Regions from separate parts of the Streptomyces sp. NPDC003327 genome, predicted to be linked through region 3. Evidence: riboswitches for the same ligand, from Rfam matches in the RefSeq annotation. Region 3 holds a riboswitch; each other region holds the start of a gene.
The links. A riboswitch is a leader RNA that binds a small molecule or an ion and turns the genes downstream of it on or off. The one in region 3 is predicted to bind cyclic di-AMP.

Region 1: it holds a riboswitch for cyclic di-AMP, as region 3 does, so the genes downstream of both, ACWDVG_RS16135 (M23 family metallopeptidase) here and ACWDVG_RS26765 (transglycosylase SLT domain-containing protein) in region 3, are expected to answer to the same signal.
Region 2: it holds a riboswitch for cyclic di-AMP, as region 3 does, so the genes downstream of both, ACWDVG_RS21685 (transglycosylase family protein) here and ACWDVG_RS26765 (transglycosylase SLT domain-containing protein) in region 3, are expected to answer to the same signal.

What each region holds. Positions count from the first base shown of each region.
Region 1 covers NZ_JBSFSA010000016.1:75,677-80,166, forward strand. The annotation lists gene ACWDVG_RS16125 (M16 family metallopeptidase) at 1-791, shown strand, start outside; gene ACWDVG_RS16130 (M16 family metallopeptidase) at 788-2,185, shown strand; cyclic di-AMP (ydaO/yuaA leader) riboswitch at 2,398-2,561, shown strand; gene ACWDVG_RS16135 (M23 family metallopeptidase) at 2,571-3,344, shown strand; gene ACWDVG_RS16140 (GntR family transcriptional regulator) at 3,521-4,204, shown strand; gene ACWDVG_RS16145 (HPr family phosphocarrier protein) at 4,415-4,490, opposite strand, start outside.
Region 2 covers NZ_JBSFSA010000030.1:24,734-29,223, reverse strand. The annotation lists gene eno (phosphopyruvate hydratase) at 1-325, opposite strand, end outside; gene ACWDVG_RS21685 (transglycosylase family protein) at 656-1,378, opposite strand; cyclic di-AMP (ydaO/yuaA leader) riboswitch at 1,382-1,555, opposite strand; gene ACWDVG_RS21680 (transglycosylase family protein) at 1,814-2,893, opposite strand; gene ACWDVG_RS21675 (cytochrome P450 family protein) at 2,988-4,271, opposite strand; gene ACWDVG_RS21670 (globin domain-containing protein) at 4,361-4,490, shown strand, end outside.
Region 3 covers NZ_JBSFSA010000046.1:46,196-50,685, reverse strand. The annotation lists partial or broken gene ACWDVG_RS26770 (hypothetical protein) at 1-219, shown strand, start outside; gene ACWDVG_RS26765 (transglycosylase SLT domain-containing protein) at 213-1,109, opposite strand; cyclic di-AMP (ydaO/yuaA leader) riboswitch at 1,115-1,298, opposite strand; gene ACWDVG_RS26760 (DUF6197 family protein) at 1,647-2,312, shown strand; gene ACWDVG_RS26755 (phosphocholine-specific phospholipase C) at 2,323-4,347, opposite strand.

The DNA.
Region 1 (4,490 bases), on a different contig from region 3:
CGACGCTGGAGGACGCGCGGAACTTCTTCCGCACCTACTACGCGCCGAACAACGCGGTCCTGTCCGTCGTCGGCGACATCGACCCGCAGCAGACGCTCGCCTGGGTGGAGAAGTACTTCGGCTCCATCCCCGGCCACGACGGCAAGCCGGAGCCGCGCGACGGCTCGCTGCCCGAGACGATCGGCGAGCAGCTCCGCGAGGTCGTCGAGGAGGAGGTGCCGGCCCGCGCGCTGATGGCGGCCTACCGGCTGCCCCACGACGGCACCCGCGAGTGCGACGCCGCCGACCTCGCCCTGACGGTCCTGGGCGGCGGGGAGTCCTCCCGCCTGCACAACCGCCTGGTCCGCCGCGACCGCACGGCCGTCGCCGCCGGCTTCGGCCTGCTGCGGCTCGCGGGCGCGCCCTCGCTCGGCTGGCTGGACGTCAAGACCTCCGGCGGCGTCGAGGTGCCCCGCATCGAGGAGGCCGTCGACGAGGAGCTGGCCCGCTTCGCCGCCGAGGGGCCCACGCCGGAGGAGATGGAGCGCGCCCAGGCCCAGCTGGAGCGCGAGTGGCTCGACCGGCTCGGCACGGTCGCGGGCCGCGCCGACGAACTGTGCCGGTTCGCCGTGCTGTTCGGCGACCCGCAGCTCGCCCTCACCGCCGTCGACCGCGTCCTCGACGTCACCGCCGAGGAGGTGCGGGCCGTCGCCGCGGCCAGGCTCCGGCCCGACAACCGCGCGGTGCTGGTCTACGAGCCGGTGACCGCGGAGCAGAGCGACAGCGACGAGGAAGAGGGAGCGGACCAGTGACCGACGCTGCCGTGTCTTTGACCAGCATGGACTTCCACCCGCAGCCCCGGCCGGGCACCGCGAGGCCGTGGGCCTTCCCGGCTCCCGAGCGCGGCACCCTCGCCAACGGCCTGACGGTGCTCCGCAGCCACCGCCCCGGCCAGCAGGTCGTGGCCGTCGAGATCTTCCTCGACGCCCCCCTGGACGCCGAGCCCGACGGCCTCGACGGCGTCGCCACGATCATGGCCCGCGCGCTCTCCGAGGGCACCGACCAGCGCAGCGCCGAGGAGTTCGCGGCCGAGCTGGAGCGCTGCGGCGCCACCCTCGACGCGCACGCCGACCACCCGGGCGTACGGGTCTCCCTCGAGGTCCCCGTCTCCCGGCTGCCCAAGGCGCTCGGCCTGCTCTCCGAGGCCCTGATCGCGCCGGCGTTCCTTGAGACCGAGATCGAGCGCCTGGTGGGCAACCGCCTGGACGAGATCCCGCACGAGACGGCCAACCCGTCCCGCCGCGCCGCCAAGCAGCTCTCCAAGGAGCTCTTCCCGGCCGACTCCCGGATGTCCCGGCCGCGTCAGGGCACCGAGGAGACCGTCGCCGCGATCGACGCCGCCGCCGTCCGTGCCTTCTACGAGGCGTACGTCCGGCCCGCCACGGCCACGGCCGTGGTTGTCGGCGACCTGACCGGGGTCGACCTCGACAAGGTCCTCGCCGAGACCCTCGGCGCCTGGGCGGGGGAGCCGGCCGAGCCGCGCCGGATGCCGCCGATCACCGCCGACGACACCGGACGGGTCGTCATCGTGGACCGGCCCGGCGCCGTCCAGACCCAGTTGCTCATCGGCCGGATCGGTCCGGACCGCCACGACGGCGTCTGGCCGGCGCAGGTCCTCGGCACGTACTGCCTCGGCGGCACGCTCACCTCCCGCCTCGACCGGGTCCTGCGCGAGGAGAAGGGCTACACGTACGGCGTGCGGGCCTTCGGCCAGGTGCTCCGCTCGGACGGCGAGGGCAACGGCGCCTCGATGCTCGCCATCAGCGGCTCCGTCGACACCCCCAACACCGGACCGGCCCTCGAGGACCTGTGGAAGGTGCTGCGCACCCTGGCGGCCGAGGGGCTCACCGACGAGGAGCGCGAGACCGCCGTGCAGAACCTGGTGGGGGTCGCGCCCCTCAAGTACGAGACGGCCGCCTCCGTCGCCGGGACGCTCGCCGACCAGGTCGAGCAGCACCTCCCGGACGACTACCAGGCGCAGTTGTACGCGCGGCTGGCCGAGACCGGCACGGTCGAGGCCACGGCCGCCGTCGTCCGGGCCTTCCCGGTCGACCGGCTCGTCACCGTCCTGGTGGGCGACGCCGCGCGGATCGAGGAGCCGGTGCGCGCCCTCGGCATCGGTGAAGTGACCGTCGTGACGGGCTGATTGACGCCCACCGCCCGGCTGGCGCCGGGCGCGAGAGGACCCCGATCCCTGCAAAGGTCGGGGTCCTTCGCATTGTCCGGATTGGCGGTAAGTGTGATCGTCTGCCCTGTGGCATGTCTTACAAAAGAGCGCGTCTGTTTGGTGATCGACAGTTGATCGGCCTAGCGTCGTGGGCGCTGTCCGTCCGTTGCACCCGCCGCATCCGCGGCATCGGACAGCGATCGCCGAGTCCCCGTCAGGCGCGAGCCCGGGGAGCCGGGGACCCACTCAGTCCCTGGGGTGAATCGGGCGCCTTCGCCTCGTGCGGAGGGGCTCGTAGGAGACCTTCCTGCTCCGAACCCGTCAGCTAACCCGGTAGGCGAGAGGGAAGGAAAGGATCAGCCTCTTGGCGTTCACCCGTGCCACCGGGAAGCATCGTGCTCCGAGCCGGATGGCGCGCCGCGGCGCGGGCATCGCCGGCGCGGCGACGCTCGCCACCACCGGCGTCATCGGCACCCTCGCCTCCCCGGCGCTGGCCGCCGACACGGACAACCACGGTTCCGTCGAGGACACCGGCCTCACCCGTGTGATCACCGAGGAATCCCTCGCGGACCGGGTCAGCGCCCAGGTCGACGCGCAGGAGAAGGAAGCCTTCGAGGCCGACGCCAAGGCGAAGGCGGAGGCCGAGGCGAAGCGCAAGGCCGAGGCCCGCGCCCAGGAGATCCGCGAGGCCCGCGAGCGTGCCGCCCGCGAGGCGGAGCGCCGCCGTCTGGCCTCCTTCCAGCTCCCGATCGCCGGCTCGTACGTCTCCACCGGCTACAAGACCGGCGGCTCCCTCTGGTCCTCCGGCAGCCACTCCGGCGTCGACTTCCACGCCTCCTACGGCAGCCGGGTCGTCTCCGTCGGCTCCGGCACCGTCGTCGAGGCCGGCTGGGGCGGCGCGTACGGCAACAACATCGTCATCCGGATGCACGACGGCACGTACACCCAGTACGGTCACCTCGCCTCCATCGACGTCCACGTCGGCCAGACCGTCGAGCCCGGCCAGCAGATAGGCGTCTCCGGCTCCACCGGCAACTCCACCGGGCCGCACCTCCACTTCGAGGCCCGCACGAGCCCCGACTACGGCTCGGACATCAACCCCGTCGCGTACCTGCGCGCCCGAGGCGTCAACGTCTGACGTCCGCCGCCGCCACATCCGTCGCGAAAGCCCCGGCTCGTACCGAGCCGGGGCTTTTCGTGTGGCCAGAAGATATACCTGCCCGGCGGCCGGGCATCGGAAATTCCGGTGTGCTGCAATAGAGTCGCGGCAGCAGGCGTCGAATTCGGTGCGCGGATCACAGGCGGAGGTCGGACATGCGCATTCCCGCGCATTCGGTATGCACGGCGATTCGGGACGACATCGTCTCCGGCGTCTTCGAGCGCGGCAGCCGGCTGACGGAGGAGCAGCTCGCCCGGCGGTACGGCGTCTCCCGCGTCCCGGTCCGTGAGGCCCTGCGCACCCTGGAGTCCGAGGGGTTCGTGGTGACCCGCCGTCACGCGGGCGCGCACGTCGCGGAACCCACCGAGCAGGAGGCGGCCGATCTGCTCGACGTCCGTGCGCTGCTGGAGCCGCTGGGCGCGGCGCGGGCGGCGCAGCGGCGCACCGACGCTCACCTCAAGGTGCTGCGCGGCCTGGTCAGGCTGGGGCAGGAGCGGGCCCGACGCGGCCAGGGCGAGGATCTGCGCTCCCTGGGCGGCTGGTTCCACGAGACGCTGGCGCAGGCGTCGGGGAGCCCGGCCCTGACGGCGCCGCTCACCCAGCTGCGGCACAAGATCGCCTGGATGTACGTGGTGGAGCAGCCCGCCCAGCCCGTGGAGGCCTGGGCCGAGCACGGCGCCATCGTGGACGCGGTCGCCCGCGGGGACGCCGAGCGGGCGCGGGCGATGACCGCGCTCCACGTGGAGCGTTCCCTCCCGCTGCATCGCCTCAAAAAGCCCGAGCGCGGCCGCGTGAGGGTTTCGCAACATGTCGTCAACACGGCGAGCGCCCGGAATTAACACGCGCACCGTATACAAAGAATGTGAAGGGAACGGGCTCTGTTCGTGCTGCCCGGGAATTCCCGCTGCCCGGACAAGAGCGCCGATAATCGGCTCGTGCCGGTGGCTCCGGAAAGCGGTGCCGAATAGCGGTGCCGGAAAAACGGTGTGGCCGGTACCGCCGGATTTCCGGCGGTACCGGCCACGATGGCTCTCGGGGGACGACCCGGGTCAGACGGTCTCGGGGAGCTCGTCGAGGCCCTCGGCCACCAGCTTCGCGAGACGGTCCAGGGCGATCTCGGCGCCC
Region 2 (4,490 bases), on a different contig from region 3:
TGGCGCCGAGCGAGGACTTGTCCGGGGTGGCGTCCAGGTCGAACATGGCCTGGTCGATCAGGCGCTGCTCGGTGGCGTCGTAGCCGACGAGCTCCGGGCCGATCTGCTCGATGACGGCGAGGACGGCCTTCTCGACACCCTTGCCGAGGTAGCGGTTCTGGTCGCCGTCGCGGAGCTCGAGGGCCTCGAACGCACCGGTGGAGGCACCGGACGGAACGGCAGCACGGCCGGTGCTGCCGTCGTCGAGGCCGACCTCGACCTCGACCGTGGGGTTGCCTCGGGAGTCCAGGATTTCCCGGGCTACGACGACGTCGATGGACGGCACGAGCATCTCCTTCTGGGATGTGACGCTAGGTGTGACGCATGGGTCGCAAGGTCTCGTACGCCTTGCGACAAGAGCCTAACCGGCTCAGGGCCTCCAGCCAGCCGGGCGCCCGCCCCCTGGGACGAAAAAGGACCCAAGGGCACGCATCCCGGGGCGAAAGACCCCTTCTCTACCTGCGGGTAACAGCCTGGAGGCAACAAGCCGGGGGGGGGAACAGACGGAACCCCGGTCCGGTGCGCACGGGGGAAGGGGCGCGCCGGACCGGGGTGGGTCACCGCGGGAGGGTCGTCGGGTCCGCGCGAGCCGCCGGACTCACGGGGACCGCGCGGCTCACTTCAGGTGGAGCTGCTGACCCGGGTAGATGAGGTCGGCGTTCTCGACGACGTCCTTGTTCAGCTCGAAGAGCGTGGCCCAGCCGCCCTTGACGCCGTGCGCCTGGGCGATCTTGCTGAGCGTGTCGCCGGTGACGACCTTGTACTCGCCGTCGCCCTTCTTGACCTTCTTGCCGGTCGGGGTGGTGACGGTCTTCTTCGACTCGGTCGACGGCGCGGGCTGCGCGGCCGGGGCCTGGCGCTGCTGGCTGCGGGTGGTCGGCTGCTCGGTCGAGCGCTCCGGCTGGGGGGCGCTCTGCTGGGGCTCGCTCTGCTGCGGGGCGCTCTCGGCGGCGCCGCCGTCGTAGGAGGCACCGGACAGGCCGACGCCGCAGGACGGCCAGGCGCCCTTGCCCTGGCCCGCGAGGACCTTCTCGGCGATGGCGATCTGCTGGGACTTCGACGCCTGGTCGGCGGTCGAGGCGTAGGCGGTGCCGCCGTACGCGGCCCAGGTGGAGGCCGAGAACTGCAGGCCGCCGTAGTAGCCGTTGCCGGTGTTGATGGACCAGTTGCCGCCGGACTCGCACTGGGCGACGACGTCCCACTCGGAGGCGGTGGCGGCGGAGGCGGTGCCCGCGGTCATCAGCGGGGCGGCGACGGCGACACCGGTGACGCCGACGAGCGTGACGACCTGGGTGGCCTTGGAGGGACGGCGGTGTTTGCCCTTGCCGGAAAACAGCATGGAGATTCTCCTCACCGACGCCTGCGAGGTGAGCTGTCGGGTTCGGGCCGAAGAGTCGCCCGGCCGCGTGCTGGTGCACGCGGCTTCACCCCGAGCCGTTCCTCGGTCGTCCGTCTGGACGGCCGGGCCCGGCACTTACCTTGGGTCCCCCGCTCCTGCCTTCGGCGCTTGCGCGACGACTGTTCCCATCGGCCGACGGCAGGATTCGGCGATTCGGTCGACGGGGCCCGCGGTGGCGAGCGGTGACGACCGTAGACACACACCCGCCGGAAGTTCAAAGAGGCCCATTGCGGAAAAATCGGCCTTCCTTGCCTTCCGGCGAGGTGTGTTTGCGCAGGTGAGAGGCGACGGAAGCAAACTTTGCGGGCGTGACACGCCAGTTGGGACGAAGAGACCCATGTCTCACTTGCCCAGAACCGGACATACGCCCCCGAACTACCCGGCCGCCGACTCCGAACCGATCGTCAGATCGAGGCTCTGACCAGGGAGGATCAGGTCCGGATCGATGCCCACGGTCCGCCGGTTGGCGTCGTAGAGGGCGTTCCAGCCTCCGGCGAGTTCGTTCTCCTGTGCAATCTCGGAGAGGCTGTCGCCGGGCTGGACGGTGTACGCGTCCGAAGTGCCCCGAGTGTCCGTTGCGCCCGAATCCTTCGCTCCGTCAGTCACGGGCGCTTCGATGGGCGTTTCGGTGAGCTTGTCCGCCGGTGCCGCATGGCGACCCGATCCGGTGGAACTGCCCGACTTGCCCGTTTCCTCCGGCGCGGCGCCGCCGCGGTGCTTGCCCGCGCCGGGCGTGGCCGACACCCCGTCACCCGGTGCCGCGTCGGGCGATCCGGGCGTCACGGACGCGTCGGGCGCCACCGGGGCGGTCGGCGCGTCCGGGTCCGCGGGCGTGCCGGGCGCGGACGGCGTCGTCGGTGGCGCGGCCGGGGTCGTCGGCGCCGTGGGCGCGACCGGGGCGGCGGGCGAGGACGGGACGCCGGGGGACGTGGGCACGGCCGACGCGGGGGCCCGCGTGGCCGGCGCCGAGGTGGCGGGCGCGGACGGGGCCGCGGTCCCGGCGGTCCGGTTGGACTCCGGGGCGAGGCCGCCCTCCTCGACGGGCGCGACGGTGGGGCCGGGGTTCACGCCCGTGGCCTTCCCGTCGTTCTTCAGACCCGCGATCGGGGCGCAGGTCGCCCAGTCCAGGGAGCCCGCGGCGAGCGCCTTGTCGGCGACGGCGATCTGCTGGGCACGGCTGGCCAGGTCGGGGCTGGGCGCGTAGGCGAGGCCGCCGTGCCGCTCCCAGGCCTCCTGGGTCATCTGGAGCCCGCCGTACATGCCGTTGCCGAAGTTGGCACTCCACTGGCCGCCGGACTCGCACTCGGCGACCCGGTCCCAGGTGGTGGCGTCGGCGGCGGAGGCCGATCCGGTGGCGAGCAGCGGCAGCGCCATGGCGGATCCGGTCACGCCCGCCGCGACGACGAGGGCGGGGGCCTGACGGGGGCGACGGTGTCGTCCGTTCCCGGAGCGCATGTGAACGCCTTTCACGTGACGGCTGAGACTGCCGGGAAACGTAGCGGCATTCGAACGTCCGTCACAAGTCGGTCGACCCGCGATCACGTGAAGATCACATTTCTGACGCGGACTCAGCTCCGTGCACCCGTACGGAAGGGGTGAACTCCACCGGAAGCGTCCGCAATCCCCGCATGATGAGCCCACCGCGCCACCGGAGTTCGTCCGGGTCGACGGCAAGTCGCAGGTCCGGCAGGCGCGTCAGCAGGGTCGCGAGCGCCGCCTGCCCCTCCAGGCGCGCGAGCGGCGCTCCCAGGCAGTAGTGGATGCCGTGCCCGTACCCGAGGTGCTGGTTGTCCCGCCGGGCGAGGTCGAGCGTGTCCGGCTCCGCGAACCGCGCCGGGTCCCGGTCGGCCGCGGCGAGCACCACGAGCACCGGATCGCCCGCGGGCACGGCCTGCCCGCCGATGGTCAGGTCCCGCGTCGCGTACCGCCAGGTCGCCAGCTCCACCGGCCCGTCGTGGCGGAGCAGCTCCTCGACACCGGTCTCCAGGAGCCCCGTCTCCCCGGCCGCCAGCGAGGCCTGCAGCCGTGCCCGCTGCCCGGGGTGGCGCAGCAGGGTGTGGGTGCCGTTGCCGATGAGGTTGATGGTCGTCTCGAAACCGGCGAAGAGCAGCACGAAGCACATCGCCGTGGCCTCGGCCTCGGTGAGGTGGTCCCCGTGGTCGCTCGCCCGGATCAGGCCCGAGATCAGGTCGTCGGCCCCCTCGTGGCCCAGGGTCTGCCGCTTGCGGTGGATCAGCTCCGCGAGATAGCCGCGGATCTTCTTCACCGACCGCGCGACCCCGCCGCGCGGCCCCCCGCCGTGCCGGATCATCATCCCGGCCCAGTCCCGCAGGTCGTCCTGGTCCTCGGGCGGCACGCCGAGCAGGTCGCAGATGGCGTAGATGGGCAGCGGGAAGGCGAACTCGTGGATGAGGTCCGCGCTCCCCCGCTCGACGAAGCCGTCGATGAGCCGGTCGGTCAACTCCTGCACGCGCGGCGCGAACTCCGCCACCCGGCGGGGCGTGAACGCCTTGGAGACCAGCCGCCGCAGCCGGGTGTGGTCCGGCGGGTCGATGTTCAGCAGGTGCGTCATCAGTCCGGCGCTGCGCTCGCCCGGGATGCCGGTCTTCCCGGGCTCCGCGTGGTGCACCGGGTTCTTGGACAGCCGCTGGTCGGCGAGCGCCTGCCGGGCGTCCGCGTACCGGGTCACGAGCCAGGCCTCGACGCCGCTCGGCAGCGTGGTCCGGTGCACGGGCGCGTGCTCCCTGAGCCAGGCGTAGGCGGGGTACGGGTCGGTGGCGAACTCCCAGGTGAAGAGCTCGGGCGCGGACGGGGAAACGGACGGATCACTCACCCCCCGACCGTACCGCCCGCCCGCGCGGCGGCCCCGCGCGGAGAACGTGTGACGGAGCCGTGAAGGCCCGTGCCCTAGATTCTTGCCCCGTGGATGCCCAGCTGCTCAGAAGCACCTTCGCGGTCGTCGAGAGACGGGCCGAACACGCCGTCACGTTCTTCTACTCGCACCTCTTCTGGCACAACCCGGGCGTACGCGACCTCTTCCCCGCCGACATGG
Region 3 (4,490 bases):
CTGGCCGGGGTCCGCGCCCCGACCCTCCTCGTGGTGGGCGGCGACGACGCGCTCGTCCTCGACCTCAACCGGCGGGCGCGGGCGCTGCTGCGCTGCGAGAACCGGCTGGCCGTCGTGCCCGGGGCCACGCACCTCTTCGAGGAGCCCGGTGCCCTGGAGGAGGTGGCGCGGCTCGCCACCTCCTGGTTCACCGGGCACTTCCCGGGCGCGGATCAGTAGGGACCGTTGACGTTGTCGATGGAGCCGTAGCGGTCGGCCGCGTAGTTGCAGGCCGCGGTGATGTTGGCGACCGGGTCGTACAGGTCCATGGCCGTGCCCGGCACGTGGTAGGCGAGGAACGTCGGCTCGATCACCTGGAGCAGGCCCTTGGAGGGCGTGCCGGCGGCGGCGTTGGAGTCCCAGAGGTTGATCGCCCGGGGGTTGCCGGAGGACTCGCGCATGACGTTGCGGAGGATGCCGTCGTACGAGCCGGGGATGCCGTTGCGGGCCATGACGTCCAGCGACTCGCGGATCCAGCCGTCCAGGTTGTCGGCGTAGGCGGGTGCCGCTGCCTGCACGGCCGCGGCCGGGGCAGCGGCCGAGGCGCCGGAGGAGGTGGCCGGGGCCGAGCGCTGCTCCGAACGGCTGGCGCGCTCGGGCGTCGCCGGAGCGGACTTGGCTGCCTTCCCGGCGCTCGTGGATGTCGCGGGCTTCGTGGTCGTGGCGGGCTTCGCGGAATCCCGACGAATCGTCAGTTCGAGACCGGGGTGAATGAGTGACGGGTCGTCGCCCACCACGGTCCTGTTGATCCGGTAAAGGGACTTCCAGCCGCCCTGAATTCCCTTCTTCTGCGCGATCAGGGAAAGCGAGTCGCCGGCCACCACGGTGTAGGTGCGCGCGGCGGCGGGAGCAGCCGGAAGTGCGGCCGGCGCGGAAAGGGCGGGGGCCGCTGCGGGGTGGGCGGCGAACGCTCGCGCGGCGGTCTCCGGGGTGCCGGAGACCGGCTGCGCACCGGCCGTCGCGGGCACGATCAGCGGGAGGGCGAGGGCGGCGCTGCCGGTTCCGGCGAGCGCGAGACCACGGGAGACGGGGCTGCGGCGGGGACGGCGGTGCTTACCGTGTGCAGGCATGACGGGGTTCCTCTCCGGCGCCTGCGGGGTGAGCTGTCGGGTTCGGACGGGAGGTGTCCGGCCGCGCGCACGCGGCTTCACCCCGAGCCGCTCCGGATGACCGGACCGGCGTTTTCGTGGGTCCCCCGCTCCTGCCGTCGGGTGAAAGGGAGGTCTTCGGGCGGTGGCAGGATTCGGCGATCCGCTCGAATGGGGGTGACCGTAGGCGAGGAAGAGGACGCAGAACAAGACGCGCGGTCGGGCGGAGATCGACAAAAGGCACCCGAATAAGCGGAATTCAAGATCGACCCACGGGAGCGGCCGGTGAATTCCCTTGCGGCGTACGGATCCCGCGCGGCGACGACGCCCGGAGACGCGCCGGGAAGTGAGTCGCGTCACGCGGAGAACAATGTCCGCATTGGCGCTGGCAATTCCCTTTGTGCGCGAAGCGCGTGAAATGCACGCCTGGGTGGGCGTGGAGTGCCCCGAGTGTCATAAGTGGCATATCGGACATTCCTCCTCAATGATGAGGAGGATTCGAACCCCAGGAGCCACCGGATGCCCCCCTCCGCCCCCGCCCCCACCCCGGACGCCCTCGACCGCGAGGCGGCGGCGCTCTACGAGAGCGCCGCCTGGCAGCAGATCGTCACCCACTGGACGGCACCGGCACCCGCGCTGCCGCGCACGCCCCCGGCACCCGCCCCGAGCCGCACGCCCCCGCCGCCCCCGGACCCGGCCGAGGAGGGCCCCGGCGACTGGCGCGCACTGCTCACCGTCCCGGTCGACCGGCTGGTGGCCGACGCGCTCGCCGCCCTGCCGCCGCCCGGCCCCGCCGAGCGACGGCTCCCCGGCCGGATCGGCGCCGTCCTGCCGGACCGGCTCCACGCCTGGCGCCGCATCGGCCAGGCCGACCTGCGCCCCTCCGTGCACCTCGCGTACGCCCGGCGTGTCCTTGAGGAGTGGGGCTGGCAGAACGCCCCCTACCGACTGCGCGACGCCCGCGGCGCCCGCTGCGTCTGCGGCGCCCTCCTCACCGCCCACCGCCTCGGCTACGGCAGCGCCGACACCATGAACGAGGCCGCCGCCTGGGTCGTCACCGAACTGCGCTGCCGGGGCTGGCAGGGCCTCATCGGCCCCTGGAACCGTGCCCCCGGCCGTACCGCCGCCGACGCGGTCGCCCTGCTGGACGCCACGATCCGGCGCGCCGCGCACGCGGGCCACTGAGCCCGGCGCCTCAGCCGGTGACGCTCGGCGCGCCCGTCTCGATGTGACCCGTGTACCGCCGCGACCAGCTCCCGTCGATGTCGGCGAGGACCGTGAAGTCGTACCAGCCGTTCTGGTACGCGACGACGTTGAAGACGTCCTCGCGCGCCGCGTTCGCCGGCACCGTGTACGTCCACGGGCCGTCCGTCCGGTAGGCGTTCGACCGGATCGTGAACGTGACGGGCCCCGCCGAGGCGTTCGTCATCCGGAACCACAAGGCCGTCCTGCCGGTGCCGGGGTCGGTGGCGTACCGGGCCGTCACCTCCACGGCCTTCCCGGCCTTGGAGGCGTCCCCCGTGAAGCGGCGCAGGAAGCGGTTGGGTCCCATCATCGAGATGTCGTACTTCCCGGACCCCGAGCCCAGACCGATGTTGAAGTAGTCGGTGGCCGTGCCGCCCGGATCGACCGTGTACTGCCAGGCGGCCGTGTCCCGGTGCTGGTGGGGATGGATCGAGAAGTGGGCGGCCCGCTTCGCCTCCGCGCCCTGGTTCGTCATCGAGAACCAGGCGAGGATCTTCCCGGACGAGCCGAACTCGAAGCGGTCGAGGTTGCCGTTGACCTGGTACGGCAGGGCGCGAGCCGGTCGCGTGCCCGGTTCCTGGGCGGGCAGCGCGTTGTTCTGCGGCGCCGGGTTCGGCAGCGGTGCGCAGGTCGCCTGGCCGATCACCTTCGCCGTGCCCGGCAGGCCGGCCGGTACGCCGTACACCGGACGGGCGAAGTCGAAGACCCCGGTGAGGTCGCCCGTCACCCTCCGCCGCCACGCACTGATGTTCGGGCAGGTCGCCGGGGTGCCGAGGGCGGTCGTCCAGGTCTCCAGGAAGCGCAGCACGGAGGTGTGGTCGAAGACCTCCGAGCTCACCCAGCCCCCGCGCGTCCACGGCGACATGACGACCATGGGGACGCGGAATCCCAGCCCGACCGGAACGCCGTCGAGGTACTCGCCCGGGGTCCCCGGCGGCGCGACCGGCGGCGGCACGTGGTCGAAGAAGCCGTCGTTCTCGTCGTAGTTGAGGAACATCACCGTCGAGTCGAACACCTCCGCGTCCGCGGCGAGCGCCCGGTACACCAGGTCGACGAAGTGCGCGCCGTCGCCCGGCGGGGCGTAGGGGTGCTCCGAGAACGCCTCGCTCGCCACCACCCACGACACCTGTGGCAGCGTGCCCGCGCGCACGTCGGCGCGGATCGCGGCGGCGATGTCGTCCGGCGTCGACCCGGTCACCCGCGGGACGGACCCCATCCCGCGGTCGTACAGCGGGTCGCCGGGCCGGGCGTCCGTGAACCGCTTGAAGTAGGCGAGGCCGTTGTCGCCGTAGTTGTCCTGCGCGTTCTGGTAGACCTTCCAGCTCACCCCGGCCCGCTGCAGCGCCTCCGCGTACGTCTCCCAGGTCAGCCCGGACTCCTCGCCGCCGTCCTTGCTGGAGGCGTCGATCCGCCCGCTCCACAGGAAGGTGCGGTTGGGGCCGGTCGCGCTGAGGGCCGAACAGAAGTAGGAGTCGCAGATCGTGTAGTGGTCGGCGAGGGCGTGGTGGAAGGGGATGTCCTGGCGGTCGAGGTAACCGAGCGTCCGCGTGTTGCCCACCCCCGTCACCCAGTTGTCGAGGCGGCCCCCGTTCCAGGCGGCGTGCTGCGAGGTCCAGCTGTGCGGCAGGTCGCCGGTGCACTGCGCGAGCGTCTCGCCGTCCACCCCGCCCGCCGGCGGGGTGTCGCTGAGCAGCCACGGGTACTGCCGCCCGCCCCAGTTCGGCTGCTGGAAGACGCTCCAGCCGCCGGGCAGGTTCCCCGCCGCCCGGTCGCCGAAGCCCCGTACTCCCCGCAGGGTGCCGAAGTAGTGGTCGAAGCTGCGGTTCTCCTGCATCAGGATCACCACGTGCCGGACGTCGGTGAGGGTGCCCGTGGCGGCCCTCGCGGCGGCCGACGCCCGCGTCGGCGGCAGCGCCGCCCCGGCGACGAGCCCCGCGCCGATGCCGACGAATCCCCTGCGACTGATGGGAAGCATGCCCCGCCTCTCGCCTCACGGCGAGCCCGTGCGGCACGCCGGTGGACATGATGGGGGGAGTGGCCGCCAAAGGTATAGATCCGTGCGCTCATTCGCGGGCGAACGCTTCGGTGGCGGCGTGAAAGGCTTCTGTACACGGCATC